DNA from 4 places in the Stutzerimonas sp. genome. Region 3 is predicted to be linked to each of the others. Evidence: predicted binding sites of a transcription regulator. Region 3 holds the regulator's gene; each other region holds the start of a gene.
What was found. The regulator sigma-54, encoded in region 3, starts transcription at its own class of promoters, with help from an activator protein. The targets are predictions, from matches to a motif close to ANTGGCATNNANNTTGCTNT.
Positions count from the first base shown of each region.

Region 1: the regulator sigma-54 is predicted to act here: its motif matches at 1,950-1,969, upstream of AC2LD7_RS03095 (flagellar hook-length control protein FliK).
Region 2: the regulator sigma-54 is predicted to act here: its motif matches at 1,897-1,916, upstream of nirB (nitrite reductase large subunit NirB).
Region 4: the regulator sigma-54 is predicted to act here: its motif matches at 2,077-2,096, upstream of AC2LD7_RS10720 (CmpA/NrtA family ABC transporter substrate-binding protein).

Region 1 is NZ_CEXBBO010000003.1:147,279-150,951, reverse strand. It holds gene AC2LD7_RS03105 (SpoIIE family protein phosphatase) at 1-1,487, shown strand, start outside; gene AC2LD7_RS03100 (Hpt domain-containing protein) at 1,565-1,873, shown strand; gene AC2LD7_RS03095 (flagellar hook-length control protein FliK) at 2,006-3,250, shown strand; gene fliL (flagellar basal body-associated protein FliL) at 3,449-3,673, shown strand, end outside.
Region 2 is NZ_CEXBBO010000025.1:60,717-64,389, forward strand. It holds gene AC2LD7_RS15390 (esterase-like activity of phytase family protein) at 1-551, opposite strand, end outside; gene AC2LD7_RS15395 (aldo/keto reductase) at 722-1,546, opposite strand; gene nirB (nitrite reductase large subunit NirB) at 2,148-3,673, shown strand, end outside.
Region 3 is NZ_CEXBBO010000004.1:96,773-100,445, forward strand. It holds gene lptC (LPS export ABC transporter periplasmic protein LptC) at 1-22, shown strand, start outside; gene lptA (lipopolysaccharide transport periplasmic protein LptA) at 9-557, shown strand; gene lptB (LPS export ABC transporter ATP-binding protein) at 557-1,282, shown strand; gene AC2LD7_RS03980 (RNA polymerase factor sigma-54) at 1,430-2,938, shown strand; gene hpf (ribosome hibernation-promoting factor, HPF/YfiA family) at 3,018-3,326, shown strand; gene ptsN (PTS IIA-like nitrogen regulatory protein PtsN) at 3,333-3,673, shown strand, end outside.
Region 4 is NZ_CEXBBO010000014.1:74,406-78,078, reverse strand. It holds gene AC2LD7_RS10730 (CmpA/NrtA family ABC transporter substrate-binding protein) at 1-1,115, shown strand, start outside; gene AC2LD7_RS10725 (ANTAR domain-containing response regulator) at 1,130-1,708, shown strand; gene AC2LD7_RS10720 (CmpA/NrtA family ABC transporter substrate-binding protein) at 2,234-3,607, shown strand; gene AC2LD7_RS10715 (ABC transporter permease) at 3,659-3,673, shown strand, end outside.

The DNA.
Region 1 (3,673 bases), on a different contig from region 3:
GCAACGAGTTGGTGCCGATCATCTTTCTCACCTCGCTGACGGAGCACGAGGCGCTGGTTCGTTGCCTCGAAGCGGGCGGCGACGACTTCATCGCCAAGCCTTACAACCCGATCATCCTCGAAGCGAAGATCCAGGCCATGCACCGCCTGCGCCGATTGCAGGCGACGGTCTTGGAGCAGCGCGATCTGATTGCACGTCGGAATCATCAGCTGCTGGACGAACAGCGCGCCGCCAAGGCGATTTTCGACAAGGTCGCTCATGCCGGTTGCCTCGATGCGTCGAATATTCGTTACCGTCAGTCCCCTCGCGCCTTGTTCAACGGCGATCTGTTGCTGGCTGCGCAGGCGCCTGCCGAGCGAATGTTCGTGCTCCTCGGCGATTTCACCGGCCACGGCCTGCCCGCGGCGATCGGTGCCATGCCGTTGGCCGAAACCTTTTACGGAATGACCGCCAAGGGCTATTCGAGCAACGACATTCTTCGCGAGATCAATGCCAAGCTGAAACTGATCCTGCCGGTGGAAATGTTCTGCTGCGCGACGTTGCTGGATATCAGCCTCAAACACGGCACGCTACGGGTGTGGAATGGCGGATTGCCGGACGGTTATCTGCTCAAGGCATGCAGTGGGGAGCGGCTGCCGCTGCCGTCCAGACATCTACCGCTTGGCGTGCTCGATGCTTCGACCTTCGACGATTCCTTCGACACCCTGCCACTGGCTGTCGGCGATCGCTTGTTGCTGCTATCCGATGGTGTGCTGGAAATCCGCAATGCCGATGACGAGTTGTTCGGTGAGCAGCGACTGCTGACGGTGATGGAGACAAACAGCGAACCGGCAATGCTGTTCGAAGAAATCCAGGAAGCTCTGCATGCCTTTCACGGTCAAATACTTGACGACTTGAGCCTGGTCGAAGTGAGCATGACCGAAGAAATGGCGTCGCCCGATATCCAGCCGTTCGATGTATTCCCGCTTGGCGCACGCCAGCTGCGGCGGCCGATGAATTGGTCGGCGAGCTTCGAGCTTCGTCCAGCCAGCTTGCGCACATCGAATCCATTGCCGCTGATGATGCAGTTGTTCCTGCAGATCCCACCGCTGCGCCACCGCGTCGGCACCGTCTATACGGTACTGACCGAGCTCTATGCCAATGCTCTAGAGCATGGGGTGCTTTTACTCGACTCGTCCTTGAAGTGCGATGCCGAGGGTTTCGCCAGGTACTACCGCGAGCGTCAGCGGCGGCTGGACGAACTGATGGAGGGTTGGGTGTCGATCGATCTGGATATCAAATCCGAAGGGACCAAGGGCTATTTGCGTATCGGCGTGCGTGACAGCGGGCCGGGATTCGACGTGCAGCAGGCCTTGAGCAAGCAGTACTGCGCTGAATGTCTGGGCGGAAGGGGGCTGCGGATGATTCGCCAGCTGAGTGAGCGCTTCCATTGGCAGCCGGATGGCAAAGGCATGAGCGTAGAGTTCCACTGGACCGGTCATGCATAATTCACCGTTTTGCAGCCAGGAGCACCGCTGTGATCGATCATCTCGACAGTAGAGTGCTGGCAACCCTTCAGGAAGTGATGGAAGCGGAGTATCCGGTACTGCTGGATACTTTTCTGGTCGACTCGGAAGAAAGGCTGCGCCTGTTGCAGAGCGCCTGCCTGAGCGGCGAGGCGGAAAATCTTCGCCAGGCTGCGCATAGCTTCAAGGGGAGCTGCAGCAACATGGGCGCAGCCCTACTGGCGGAACTTTGTCGCGAGCTGGAAGAGCTTGCGAGACGTGAATATCTCGGCGATGCGCCCGAGCTGATCGAGCGCATCGAGCGTGAGTTCGCCATTGTGCGCATTCTCTATCGTGCCGAACGCCAGCGTTTCGGCGGGCTCGCCTGATTCTTCGCACGCTCCGATGCACTCGCATCAGTTCCATCAAGCCCATCGTGACCGGCAGAAGCAGACGGATTGCGCCGCTGGCCTGGACTTTGCTTTAGAAACACACACGTCATCATCTCAGCGGAAAGATCCATGGCCGTTTCCCCCGATCTGTTGCTCAATATCAAGACGCCCACGGCTGCTGCCAAGGCTGCGAGCGCGTCCTCCAAACCTGCCCCTCAAGTCAACCGGGACGAGCCCTCCAGCTTCGCCAACGTCTACGCGAGAGAACGCCAGGCGAAGCCTGCCGAGCGTCAGGATTCTGCAGCAAAGCCTGTCCGTGACAAGCCGGTAAACGAGAAGCCAAGTCAGGAAACTGCCGAGGCGGGCGGCACTAAGAAGCCGGATGTGGCCGAGGCCGGCAACGAGTTGCCAGGTGATGACGTGGCGACTGACGATACTGTGCAAGGCGACGAAGCGGAACTGGACCCCCTATTGCTGCTGGGCTTGGGCGGGCAGGGCGAAATCACCGACGATCCGCTGGCCGCGCAGCCGCTGACCGGCAGCGAGTTCCTGGCTGGCTTGGCTCAGGCACAAGCATCTGCAATAGAGGGTGAAGGCGAGGGCGAAGAGGCATTGGTCGGCCAGCGCTCGTTGCTCGAGACCCAGTCTGCAGCGCAGAAGCTTCCGCTCTCGAACCTCGTTATGCAGGATGAGGCGTCGGCAGATGCGCAGGACATCCTCTCGGCGAGCCTGCTGGCAGGCGAGGAGCTTTCCGAAGACCTCGGCACGCTTTCGCTGGAAGAGGATTTCGGTGAGTTGCTCGACAAGCTGGACGCGCCGAAGGAAAGTCGTGCAAGCGCTGCCGATGCCGCAGTCAACCGGCTCAATCCGTTGACCCAGGCGATTGCTCAGCAGAATCAGACCCAGCAGGCACAGCGGCCGGCGCTCGTCCCCGGACAGCCGGTGCAGATTCAGCAATCTGGCTGGAGCGAGGCGGTGGTCGACCGGGTGATGTGGTTGTCGAGTCAAAACCTGAAATCCGCCGAGATACAGCTCGACCCGGCTGAGCTGGGCCGCATGGAAGTTCGCATCGACATGAACAAGGACCAGACCCAGGTCACCTTCCTCAGTCCTCATGCGGGTGTCCGCGATGCGCTGGAAGGACAGATGCAGCGATTGCGCGACATGTTCGCGCAACAGGGCATGACCATGGACGTGAACGTCTCGGATCAGTCCCTCTCGCGCGGCTGGCAGGGTGATGGGGGCGGCGAATCGCGCGGCAAAGGTACAAACAGCGGATTGGCCTCCGGGGATGATGAATTCACTCACGGCACCATGGAAATCAGCAGCAGCCGTATCAGCGGTGATCGCGGGCTCGTGGATTACTACGCCTGACTAGCGTTGTTGCTGGCAATCGGAAACCGGGCTAGACGCCCGGTTTTCTCGTTTTGGACGACTGACTATTCGTCCAGAAATCAGCCGTGGCGACTGGCAATCGTTTACGGCGTCACTTGCCTGGCCGATACTTTGGCACAGCAGTTGCTCGTAACGCTTTGATGCGAGTGAAATCACGCGTGATGACGGATATTTGGCATGGCTAAGAAACAGGGACCCCCAGACGTAGCGAATCCTGGCGCTGTGGCTCCGACGGATGGCAAAGGCAAGCTCAAGCTAATTATTCTGATCGTGCTGGGCCTGTTGTTGGCGGTGGGGTTGTCGGTGGGCAGTACCTTTTATTTCATGACCCGAGGCGACTCGGAACAACAACCGGACGCGTCCGCTGATGCTCAGGCGGCACCACAACGGCAGGCGGCAATC
Region 2 (3,673 bases), on a different contig from region 3:
TCGGCTCCGGTGAGCAATCGACCGAAGTCGATGTCGCTATCGACGCGTGGTTTCGAGCCGTCGTCGTAATAAAAGCGAAAGTCCGCCTGGATCGGCAGTTCGAGCTTCTGGTTGATGTCGTTGAGGGTAATCCGCGACGGATGGGTGAAGCGCGCCAACGGAGCGCCACTGAGGTAATCGCTCGCGCCAACTTTGCCACTGTCGCCGTTGGCGGTGCGGAAATCAGGCCGCACGCTATACAGCCGTAATAGCGCATCGGCGGAGTTCTCCTGCGCGCCGAAGCCGTTATCGGTCATGAAGATGAAGCTGTTCTCATCCGCACCGGGCAGCACGGCGGAAAAACCCTGGACCGGCTGCCGGCCTTCGTAGGGCGGTCGGTGCGTCCCGTAGGGATTCCCATTGATCAGCTGACCCGAAGTCGGGCCGTCGGAAAAGCTGCCTGCAGGCATCACGGCCCAGCCCACCAGGGTGTTGCTGGCAGCCATCACGGGGTCGGAAATCGCAGCGGCAAGCGCGACAAGCGCGACAAGCAGTGGCTTCGGTATACGCATGCGACAAAGTCTCCATCCGATTGAGCCGGCTGTGCGCGGTGCTGCGGCCTCGGAGCAACACCTTAAGAACTGACTGTGTCAGGAATGCGGCTTGAATCAGACAACACGATGTAATGCCGTCGGTGTGCTTCCGCTCTTCTTCGCACCCAGCCAACTGTAGTCCACTGTGTTCAGGCTACCTCGTGGCCTCGCGCGGCTTCGGCGAGATAGAACCAGGTCGGTGTGTCCAACTGCAGGTTCGCGCCCAGCAAAGCCTCCTCGATCCGATCCCAGCGTAGGCTGCCGAGGATCGGCACTGAATTTCCCGGTAGCTTGCGCAGCCAGGCCAAGGCCACTTGATTGGCAGTCGCACCCAGCGCCGCCCCAACCTCTTCCAGCACGTTCTGCAACGCGGGCACGAATCGACCTCCGGCCATTGGCGACCACGCCAGTACCTGCAGCCCTTCGCTCTCCATGCCATGCAGACGGCCATCCCAGGCAGCGGCCTGCGCTTGCAAAGACAGTTCGATCTGATTGCAGCGCAACGGCAGCTCGCGGGCGAGAACCTGGCACTGCAGCAGTTCGGCGTTGGATACGCCGAGCCAACCGATCTTGCCGCTACCGACCAGATCGTTCAGCGCGCGCGCTACCTCATCGACCCGCAACAACGGGTCCGGACGATGCAGCAGAAAGCCGTCCAGACGTTCGACGCCCAGGCGCTTCAACGAGCCTTCGACCGCCTCGGTCAGATACGCCGCCTGGGTGTTGTAGTGCTTGACGCCCCAGCGCGACCGATCCTGCGCGGCGGGAACGATGTCGGCCTTGCCGATCAGCTGGATTTGCTGACGCAACGCAGGTTGCAGCTTCAACGCGGCACCGAAATGCGCCTCGCACTCCCCCGCGCCGTAGATATCGGCGTGGTCGAAGCCACTCAGCCCGTGCTCGACGCAGCGCTCGAGAAAGCCAAGCAGCGCCTGCGGCTGCGCCAATTCGGGGTATTGCGCCAGACGCATCATGCCCAGCAACAAAGGTTGTTCGACGACCTTATTCAAGTGATCTCCACGATTGATTGGATATTGCGGCATGCGTTAGCGGTAAGAATACGAGCCTCAAGGTGAGTTACTGACCGAGCCCGCCACGCAAGGTTCGGCTCTGGACGCAAGGTTAGCCCGGCACAGATGACCACGCCGGTGTATCGCCCCAAAAAAGGGAGTGCCGGGCGAGCGCCGCACCCTTGTGGGTCAGCGCCGCGCAGTGTCATTGGTGGGCTGAAGCCTACCCTACACAAGCCTCTCCCACTCGTAGAGTGGGCTTCAGCCCACCAATTCCGGGCTGCGGCGTTCTTCGCACTGATACCTCACGCGTCGCTGGCATGCTAACTGCTATGTCACATGCAACGCCTGCCGACCCATTCGGCAGAACTTCCTGCAGGTCAACGAAGACCATCAGCCGCAAACGGCACGGGACAGGTGAACCGGGCAACGCGGCCCGGACCATCGCCCCACCACATTTTCTGAATACCAGGCAAAGGCGCCTGGAGCTGGCAGACAGCTCCAGGCTTTTTTTTTGCTTTTTTTGCTGGCGGCGCCGCGAGCGGCTTCGACGGAGGAATAGGTCATGAACGCAATCGTCACCCCGATCAAGAGCGAAACACTGGTCATCATCGGCAATGGCATGGTCGGCCACCACTGCGTCGAACAATTGATCGAACGCGGCGCGCTGGGCCAGTACCAGCTGCACGTGTATGGCGAAGAACGCCAGCGCGCCTATGACCGGGTGCACCTATCCGAATACTTCGGCGGCCGCGATGCCGATTCGCTGGCCATGTGCGAGGCGGACTACTATGCCGCCAACGACGTGCACCTGCACCTCGGCGTGCAAGTACTGGAGATCGACCGGGAACGCAAGGAAGTGGTCACTAGCGAAGGCCGTCAGGCCTATGACCACCTGATCCTGGCAACCGGTTCCTACCCGTTCGTACCGCCGATTCCGGGTGCCGAAGGTAATTCGCGCCTGGTCTACCGCACCCTCGATGATCTGGATGCCATCCGCGCCGCCGCCAGCAACGCCAAACGCGGTGTGGTGGTCGGTGGCGGCTTGCTCGGTCTGGAGGCGGCCAACGCACTGAAATCCCTCGGTCTCGAAGCCCATGTCGTTGAATTCGCCCCCCGCCTGATGCCAGTGCAACTGGATGTTGAGGGCGGCGCGGCGCTCAAGGCCCGCATCGAAGCGCTGGGCGTTGGCGTCCATTTGTCCCGCGCTACCCAGGAAATCGTCATCGGTGAGGAATATGCCTATCGGATGAACTTCAACGATGGCGCTGATGGTAGATGTGAGTATCTGGAAACCGACCTCATCGTCTTCTCCGCCGGCATCCGCCCGCAGGACGCCCTCGGCCGCAGCGCAGGCCTGGAAATCGCACCGCGCGGCGGCATAGTGATCGACGCCGACTACCGCACCAGCGATCCGTCGATTTTCGCGATAGGCGAGTGCGCCTCTTGGAACGGCATGGTTTTCGGCCTGGTCGCGCCGGGCTACACCATGGCGCGCAACGTCGCCGCCCTGCTCACCGGCGAACCGCACCAGCTTTTCAGCGGCGCGGACATGTCGACCAAGCTCAAGCTGCTCGGTGTCGACGTCGGCTCCATCGGTGATGCCCATGCCGCCACGCCTGGCGCCAAGAGCTACCGTTTCATCGACGAAGCCAACGCCAGCTACCGCCGTCTGGTGCTGTCCGAAGACTGCAAGCGCGTCATCGGCGCCGTGCTGATCGGCGACAACAGTTATTACGACACCCTGCTGCAATACGCGCAGAACGGCATCAAGCTGCCGGCTGATCCGTCCAGCCTGATCCTGCCCCTGTCCGATGGCGCGCCGACGCTGGGTGCCGATGCCCTGCCGGACACCGCCACAATTTGCTCCTGCCACAACGTCAGTAAGGGCGCGGTGTGCTGCCAGGTGGACGCCGGCATCACCGACCTCGGCGAACTGAAGGCGGCGACCAAGGCCGGCACCGGTTGCGGGGGCTGCAGTGCGCTGCTCAAACAGGTTTTCGAACACGAGCTGACGGCCCGAGGCGTCGAAGTCGACAAGAGCGTCTGCGAACATTTCGCCCACACTCGTCAAGAGCTGTACGGCATCGT
Region 3 (3,673 bases):
AGGCCAGCATGAGCTGCGTTAAGACTTTCCCCTTCCTGCTCGGCTTGAGCATTTTTCTGTTCGGCTCGAATGCCCATGCGCTTCCTGAAGACCGCAACCAGCCGATCCGCGTCCAGGCCGACACCGCGGAATTAGACGATCGACAGGGCGTTGCCGTGTATCGCGGCGATGTGGTCATTACCCAAGGCACCATGAAGATCACTGGCAATACCGTGACCATTACGCAAAACAAGAATGGCGATGTCGAGGTTTTCACCTCCATCGGCAAGCCTGCCTATTACGAGCAGAAGCCAGCGGTGGACAAGGAAATCGTCAAGGCTTACGGCCTGACCATCCAGTATTTCGCAGCGAATGAGCGCATCGTCCTGATCGATCAGGCGAAAGTCGTTCAGGAAGGCAACACCTTCGAAGGCGAGAAGATCGTCTATGACACCCAGCGTCAGATCGTCAACGCCGGCCGAGCCACCAATACCGACGTAACCACCCCGCGTCCTCGCGTGGACATGGTCATCCAGCCGCGCAACAAAGACCAGCCGGCAGCGGAGCAGACCGAGTAATGGCGATTCTCAAAGCCCAGCACCTGGCAAAAAGCTACAAAAGCCGTCAGGTCGTGCGTGATGTAAGCCTGTCCATCGAGAGTGGTCAGATTGTCGGTTTGCTTGGACCGAACGGCGCCGGCAAGACCACCTGCTTCTATATGATCGTCGGGCTGGTAAAAGCCGATCAGGGTCGCGTGCTGATCGACGAGCAGGATGTCACCCACCTCCCCATGCATGGCCGTGCCCGCGCCGGCATCGGCTATCTGCCACAAGAAGCGTCGATCTTTCGCAAACTGTCGGTATCCGACAACATCATGGCGATTCTCGAAACCCGCAAGGACCTGGATCGCAGCGGTCGCCAGCAGGCGCTGGAAAGCCTGCTGCAGGAGTTCCACATCAACCACATCCGTGACAGTCTCGGCATGAGCCTGTCCGGTGGTGAACGGCGCCGCGTGGAGATTGCCCGCGCACTCGCCACCGCTCCCAAGTTCATCCTCCTCGACGAGCCCTTCGCCGGCGTCGACCCGATCTCGGTCGGCGACATCAAGCAAATCATTCATCACCTCAAGGCCAAGGGCATCGGCGTACTCATCACCGATCACAACGTGCGCGAGACGCTAGACATCTGCGAGACCGCTTACATCGTCAACGATGGCCAACTGATCGCCGAGGGTGACGCGGAGACGATCCTGGCCAACCAGTTGGTCAAGGAAGTTTACCTCGGACACGAATTCCGTCTCTGATGTGATTTTTCCGCTCACACCGTCGCACGGGACTAGGCAAAGGCTTCGTTGGCAGGCATATAATTTGCTTATAGCGGGCGTGCACAGCGCCAGTGAAATCGGAACAGGCGCGGTTGCGCCGGCAAATAAGGTTCGAAGTCCTCTGCCATGAAACCATCGCTAGTCCTGAAGATGGGCCAGCAGCTGACGATGACACCGCAGCTGCAACAAGCCATACGGTTGCTCCAGTTATCCACGCTCGATCTCCAGCAGGAGATACAGGAGGCGCTGGACTCCAATCCCATGCTCGAGCGCGAGGAGGATGGAGACGACTTCGATAACTCCGATCCGATGGCCGAGTCGATCGAGAAGAAACCTGAAAGCACCTCGACCGAGCAGGACACGCCGGACAATCACTTCGAAGAGCCCATCAATACGGTGGAAAACCTCGAGGAAGGCGATTGGGGCGATCGTATTCCCAATGAGCTGCCGGTGGACACCGCCTGGGAAGACATCTACCAGACCAGCGCCAGCAGCCTGCCCAGCAATGACGACGACGAGTGGGACTTCACCACCCGCACGTCCATCGGTGAAAGCCTGCAGAGCCATCTGCTCTGGCAGCTCAATCTCGCCCCGATGAGCGATACCGACCGTCTCATCGCCGCAACGCTGATCGATTGCATCAACCCGCAGGGTTACCTCGACGAAACCCTCGAAGAAGTACTCGAGTCGTTCGATCCCGAGCTGGAAATTGAACTCGATGAAATCGAAGTCGTGCTGCGCCGCATCCAGCAGTTCGAGCCCGCCGGCATCGGGGCGCGCGATTTGCGCGAATGCCTGCTACTGCAGCTGCGCCAACTACCCGAGCGAACGCCTTGGCTGGGCAAAGCGATACGTTTGGTAAGCGATCAGCTGGAGATACTCGGCAGCCGCGACTACAGCCTGCTGATGCGCCGCATGAAGCTCAAGGAAGACGAGCTCCGCCAAGTGGTCGATCTAATCCAGACGCTCAATCCGCGTCCCGGCTCGCAAATCGAAGCGAGCGAGCCGGAATACGTCGTGCCCGACGTAATCGTGCGCAAGCACAACGAGCGCTGGCTGGTCGAGCTGAATCAGGATGCGATGCCGCGCCTGCGGGTGAATGCCCAATACGCAGGCTTCGTCAAACGAGCCGACTCCAGCGCCGATAACACCTTCATGCGCAACCAATTGCAGGAAGCGCGCTGGTTCATCAAAAGCCTGCTCAGCCGCAACGAGACGCTGATGAAGGTCGCCACGCAGATCGTCGAACACCAGCGCGGCTTCCTCGATCACGGCGATGAAGCCATGAAACCGCTGGTGCTGCACGACATTGCCGAAGCGGTGGGCATGCATGAGTCGACGATCTCGCGGGTCACCACGCAAAAATACATGCATACACCGCGCGGCATCTACGAGCTGAAATATTTCTTCTCCAGCCACGTCAGCACGGCCGAAGGCGGCGAATGCTCGTCCACCGCCATCCGCGCGATCATCAAGAAGCTGGTGGCGGCGGAAAACCCGAAAAAGCCATTGAGCGACAGCAAGATCGCTGGTTTACTGGAGGCACAGGGTATTCAAGTTGCACGCCGCACCGTCGCCAAGTACCGCGAATCATTGGGTATCGCGCCGTCCAGTGAGCGTAAGCGGTTGTTGTAATGCCAGGCGACCTGGTCGATCTCTTCCGGTGACGGGCGCGCAGCCCGTCAATTCGCACGTGGCAAAAAGGAGATGCAGTATGCAAGTCAACATCACTGGCCTTCACCTGGAAATCACAGAAGCCCTGCGTGACTACGTCGAGGAGAAATTCGAGCGCCTGGAAAGACATTTCGATCGCATCATTGCCGTCCAGGTGATTCTGCAGGTCGAGAAACTCAGACAGAAAGCCGAAGCCACGCTGCACGTTGCCGGGCGCGAAGTCGTCGCCAACGCAGAACATGAAGACATGTACGCCTCCATAGACCTGCTTGCCGACAAGCTCGACCGGCAGCTCATCAAGCACAAAGAAAAACAGCTCGACCATAACCAGGGTGCCCTCGCTCGCTGACCCATCATGATCCGAATCGAAAATATCCTGACCCCCGGACGTTCCTTGGTGAACGTATCGGGTGGCAGTAAGAAACGCGTCCTGGAACAGATCGCCAAAGTAATTGGCCAAGACCTTCCAGACCTTGATTCCCAGACCATCTTCGAAAGCCTCATTGCCCGCGAAAAGCTCGGCTCTACCGGCTTCGGCAACGGCATCGCCATCCCGCACTGTCGCATGCCCGGCTGCGTGTCGCCGCTCAGCGCGGTGCTGCGGCTCGACGCACCGGTTGACTTCGACGCCATCGACGGTGCACCGGTCGATTTGCTATTCGTACTGCTGGTACCGGAAGCCGCGACCGACGAACA
Region 4 (3,673 bases), on a different contig from region 3:
ACGCCGCGTCGTTGATAGTTGCGGCGACTCAAGGTTTCGCCCAGCCATACGGGCTCACGCTTAACCTGCGCCGGCAGAGTTCCTGGTCGAACCTGCGCGACAAGCTGGTCGAGGGCGAGCTGGATGCTGCGCAGGGTCTCTACGGACTGATCTATGCCATGCACCTGGGCATTGGCGGCGGTGCACCCGTGGATATGGCCGTGCTCATGGGGCTGGCCCAGAATGGCCAGGGCATCAGTCTTTCCAACAGCCTGAAAGGGCTTGGCGTGACCGATGCCGAGGCACTCGGTAAATGCGTGCGCCAGAGTGGTGCGAAACTCACACTGGCCCAGACGTTTCCCACCGGCACCCATGCGATCTGGCTCTACTACTGGCTGGCGGCCTGCGGCATCCATCCCTTGAAGGACGTACGCACATTGGTGGTGCCGCCATCGCAGATGGTCGCTCATTTGCGGGCGGGGCGTATCGACGGCTTTTGCGCGGGCGAGCCGTGGGGAGCACAGGCCATTGAAGACGAAATAGGCTTTACCTTGGCCACCAGCCAGTCAATCTGGCCCGATCATCCAGAAAAGGTATTGGGCTGCACCCGCGCCTTTGTCGAGGCATACCCCAACACCGCCCGAGCGCTGGTCATGGCCGTCCTTGAAGCCAGCCGCTTTATCGATGAAAGCCAGGAGAACCGACGCAGCACCGCACAGCTGATCGCCGGCAGCGATTATGTGAATGCGCCTTTGGCCGCCATCGAACCGCGCTTCCTCGGCCAATACGAAGACGGTCTCGGGCACGCCTGGCAGGACAAGCATCCTCTGCGTTTCTTCGGCAATGGCGAGGTGAACATGCCCTACCATTCCGACGGCCTCTGGTTCATGACCCAACTTCGCCGTTGGGGCATGCTGCGTGAGGATCCGAATTACCTCGCCGTAGCGCAGAGCGTGCAACAGAGCAGTCTTTATCGCGACGCGGCGACGGCCCTGAACATCCCCGTACCCGACTCGCCCATGCGTAGCACCGTATTGATGGATGGAAGCCACTGGGACGGCAGCGACCCGGCTGGATATGCACGCAGCTTCGCCCTGCACGCCGTGGCCGGTACCGCCACGCTCGACGTTCTTTGACAAGGGAGACAGCCATGCTTCGCGTTCTCCTGATCGACGATACCCCACGCAAAGTCGGCCGCCTGCGCGCCGCTCTGATCGAAGCTGGTTTCGAGGTGATAGAAGAATCCGGCCTGACTATCGACTTGCCCGAGCGGGTTGAGTCCATACGCCCCGACGTGGTGCTGATCGATACCGACTCCCCCGGCCGCGACGTGATGGAACAGGTCGTCATGGTCAGCCGCGATCAGCCGCGCCCTATTATCATGTTCACCGATGACAACAATCCCGACGCCATGCGTCAGGCGATCCGCGCCGGCGTCAGCGCCTACATCGTCGAAGGCATCCAGGCCCAACGCCTGAAGCCGATCCTCGACGTAGCCATGGCACGCTTCGAAAGCGACCAGGCGATCCGTGCGCAACTGCACGCACGCGACCAGCAACTGCTCGAACGCAAGCGCATCGAACTGGCCAAGGGCATGCTGATGAAGATGCGCAGCTGCAACGAGGAAGAGGCCTATACACTCATGCGCCGCCAGGCCATGAGTCGCCAGCAGAAGCTGATCCAGGTCGCCGAACAGATCATTGCGATGAATGACCTGCTGGGTCAGTGATTCGCAGCACTGGCCTCGTTCGCCCCTTGGCCGGATAAATTCAGCCATAACGCGATTGATCGCTACCGGTCCAATCTATTACCTGGCGCCCGACCTGCAGGGGCGACTTGTTCGCCACTCGCCCATTCCCGCCCCCCATTGAATCGAGCCTCAATTATTAATTTTGGCATCGCCTCACCCTGCCTATCGAAACGAACCAAAACAGAGCCAAACGGTGCAACGGTCGCACGCGAATCGCGCCGCCGCGCCGACGGCGCATGCAGATCCACGCTGAATCACGTTCACCAACGACTCAATAAATCCCTTAACTAACTGTAATAATTAGATTTTTTCAGTTTCAGCAGCGTTAGCTCCGCCGCGTCTGCAAGGTTGGCAAGCGCCTTGCAATTCTTCCCATACCACGTCTTCGGGTCGCCAACGGCGGTGATCGGGACGAATTGACAAAGGCGTCAACGGTGCTCGCTCTGCTTATGCAGAGGGGCGTCCGTTGCGCCTTTTTTTCGTTTCGCGATTGAGGGATAAATCATGCGCAAGACTCGCCGTACGCTGCTGAAAACGATGGTCGCCAGCATTGGCTGCGCCGCCCTGCTGCAGCTGGCACCGCTGGCCGCCTGGGCTGCCGAACCGGAAAAGGAAGAGCTCAAACTCGGCTTCATCAAGCTCACCGACATGGCCCCCCTGGCGATCGCCTACGAGAAGGGCTTTTTCGAAGACGAAGGGCTCTACGTCACGCTCGAAGCCCAGGCCAACTGGAAGGTGCTTTTGGACCGAGTGATCGATGGCGAGCTGGACGGTGCACACATGCTCTCCGGCCAACCGATCGGCGCCACCATCGGCTTCGGCACCAAGGCCGAGATCATCACCGCCTTCACCATGGACCTCAACGGCAACGCCATCACCATGTCCAACGCCATCTGGGAGCAGATGAAACCCCAGGTGCCCATGGTCGACGGCAAGCCTCAGCATCCGATCAAGGCCGACGCGCTGAAGCCGGTGATCGAGCAACTCAACGCCAGTGGCAAGTCATTCAACCTGGGCATGGTCTTCCCGGTCTCCACCCATAACTACGAGCTGCGCTACTGGCTCGCCGCTGGCGGTATTCACCCCGGCTACTACGCGCCGAACAAAGGCGACATCAGCGGGCAGATCGACGCCCAGGCGTTGCTCTCGGTCACCCCGCCGCCGCAAATGCCCTCGACCATGGAAGCCGGCACCATCCATGGCTACAGCGTGGGCGAGCCGTGGAACCAACAGGCGGTGTTCAAGGGCATCGGCGTGCCGGTGGTGGCTGACTATGCGATCCGCAAGAACATGTCGGAAAAGGTTTTCGGCGTCTCCAAGGCCTGGGCCGAAGCGAATCCGGAAACCCACAAGCGCCTGGTCAAGGCGCTGATCCGCGCCGGCAAGTGGCTTGACGAAGACAACAATGCCAATCGCCAGGAAGCGGTAGAAATTCTCTCTCGCCCCGAGTATGTCGGTGCCGATGCCAAGGTGATCGCCAACTCCATGACCGGCACCTTCGAGTTCGAGAAAGGCGACAAGCGCGAGGTGCCGGACTTCAACGTGTTCTTCCGCTACCACGCCACCTACCCCTATTACTCCGATGCGATCTGGTACCTGACGCAGATGCGCCGCTGGGGCCAGATCGCCGAAGCCAAGCCGGACAGTTGGTATCTGGACATGGCCAAGCAGGTCTACCGCCCGGATATCTACCGCGAGGCCGCCGCCGAGCTGATCGCCGACGGCCTGCTCGCCGTTGAGGACTTCCCCCCGGCCGACGAAGACGGCTTCCGCGAGCCGCTGGCCGACACCATCGATGGCATCACCTACGACGGCCACACGCCCAACGCCTACCTCGAACAGTTCGCGATCGGCCTGAAAGGCGATACCACGCTCTGATACCGCCCATGGGAGCCGTTGCGGCTCCCGATACCCGGAGAGGACATGCCGATGAGCAACCCTGCC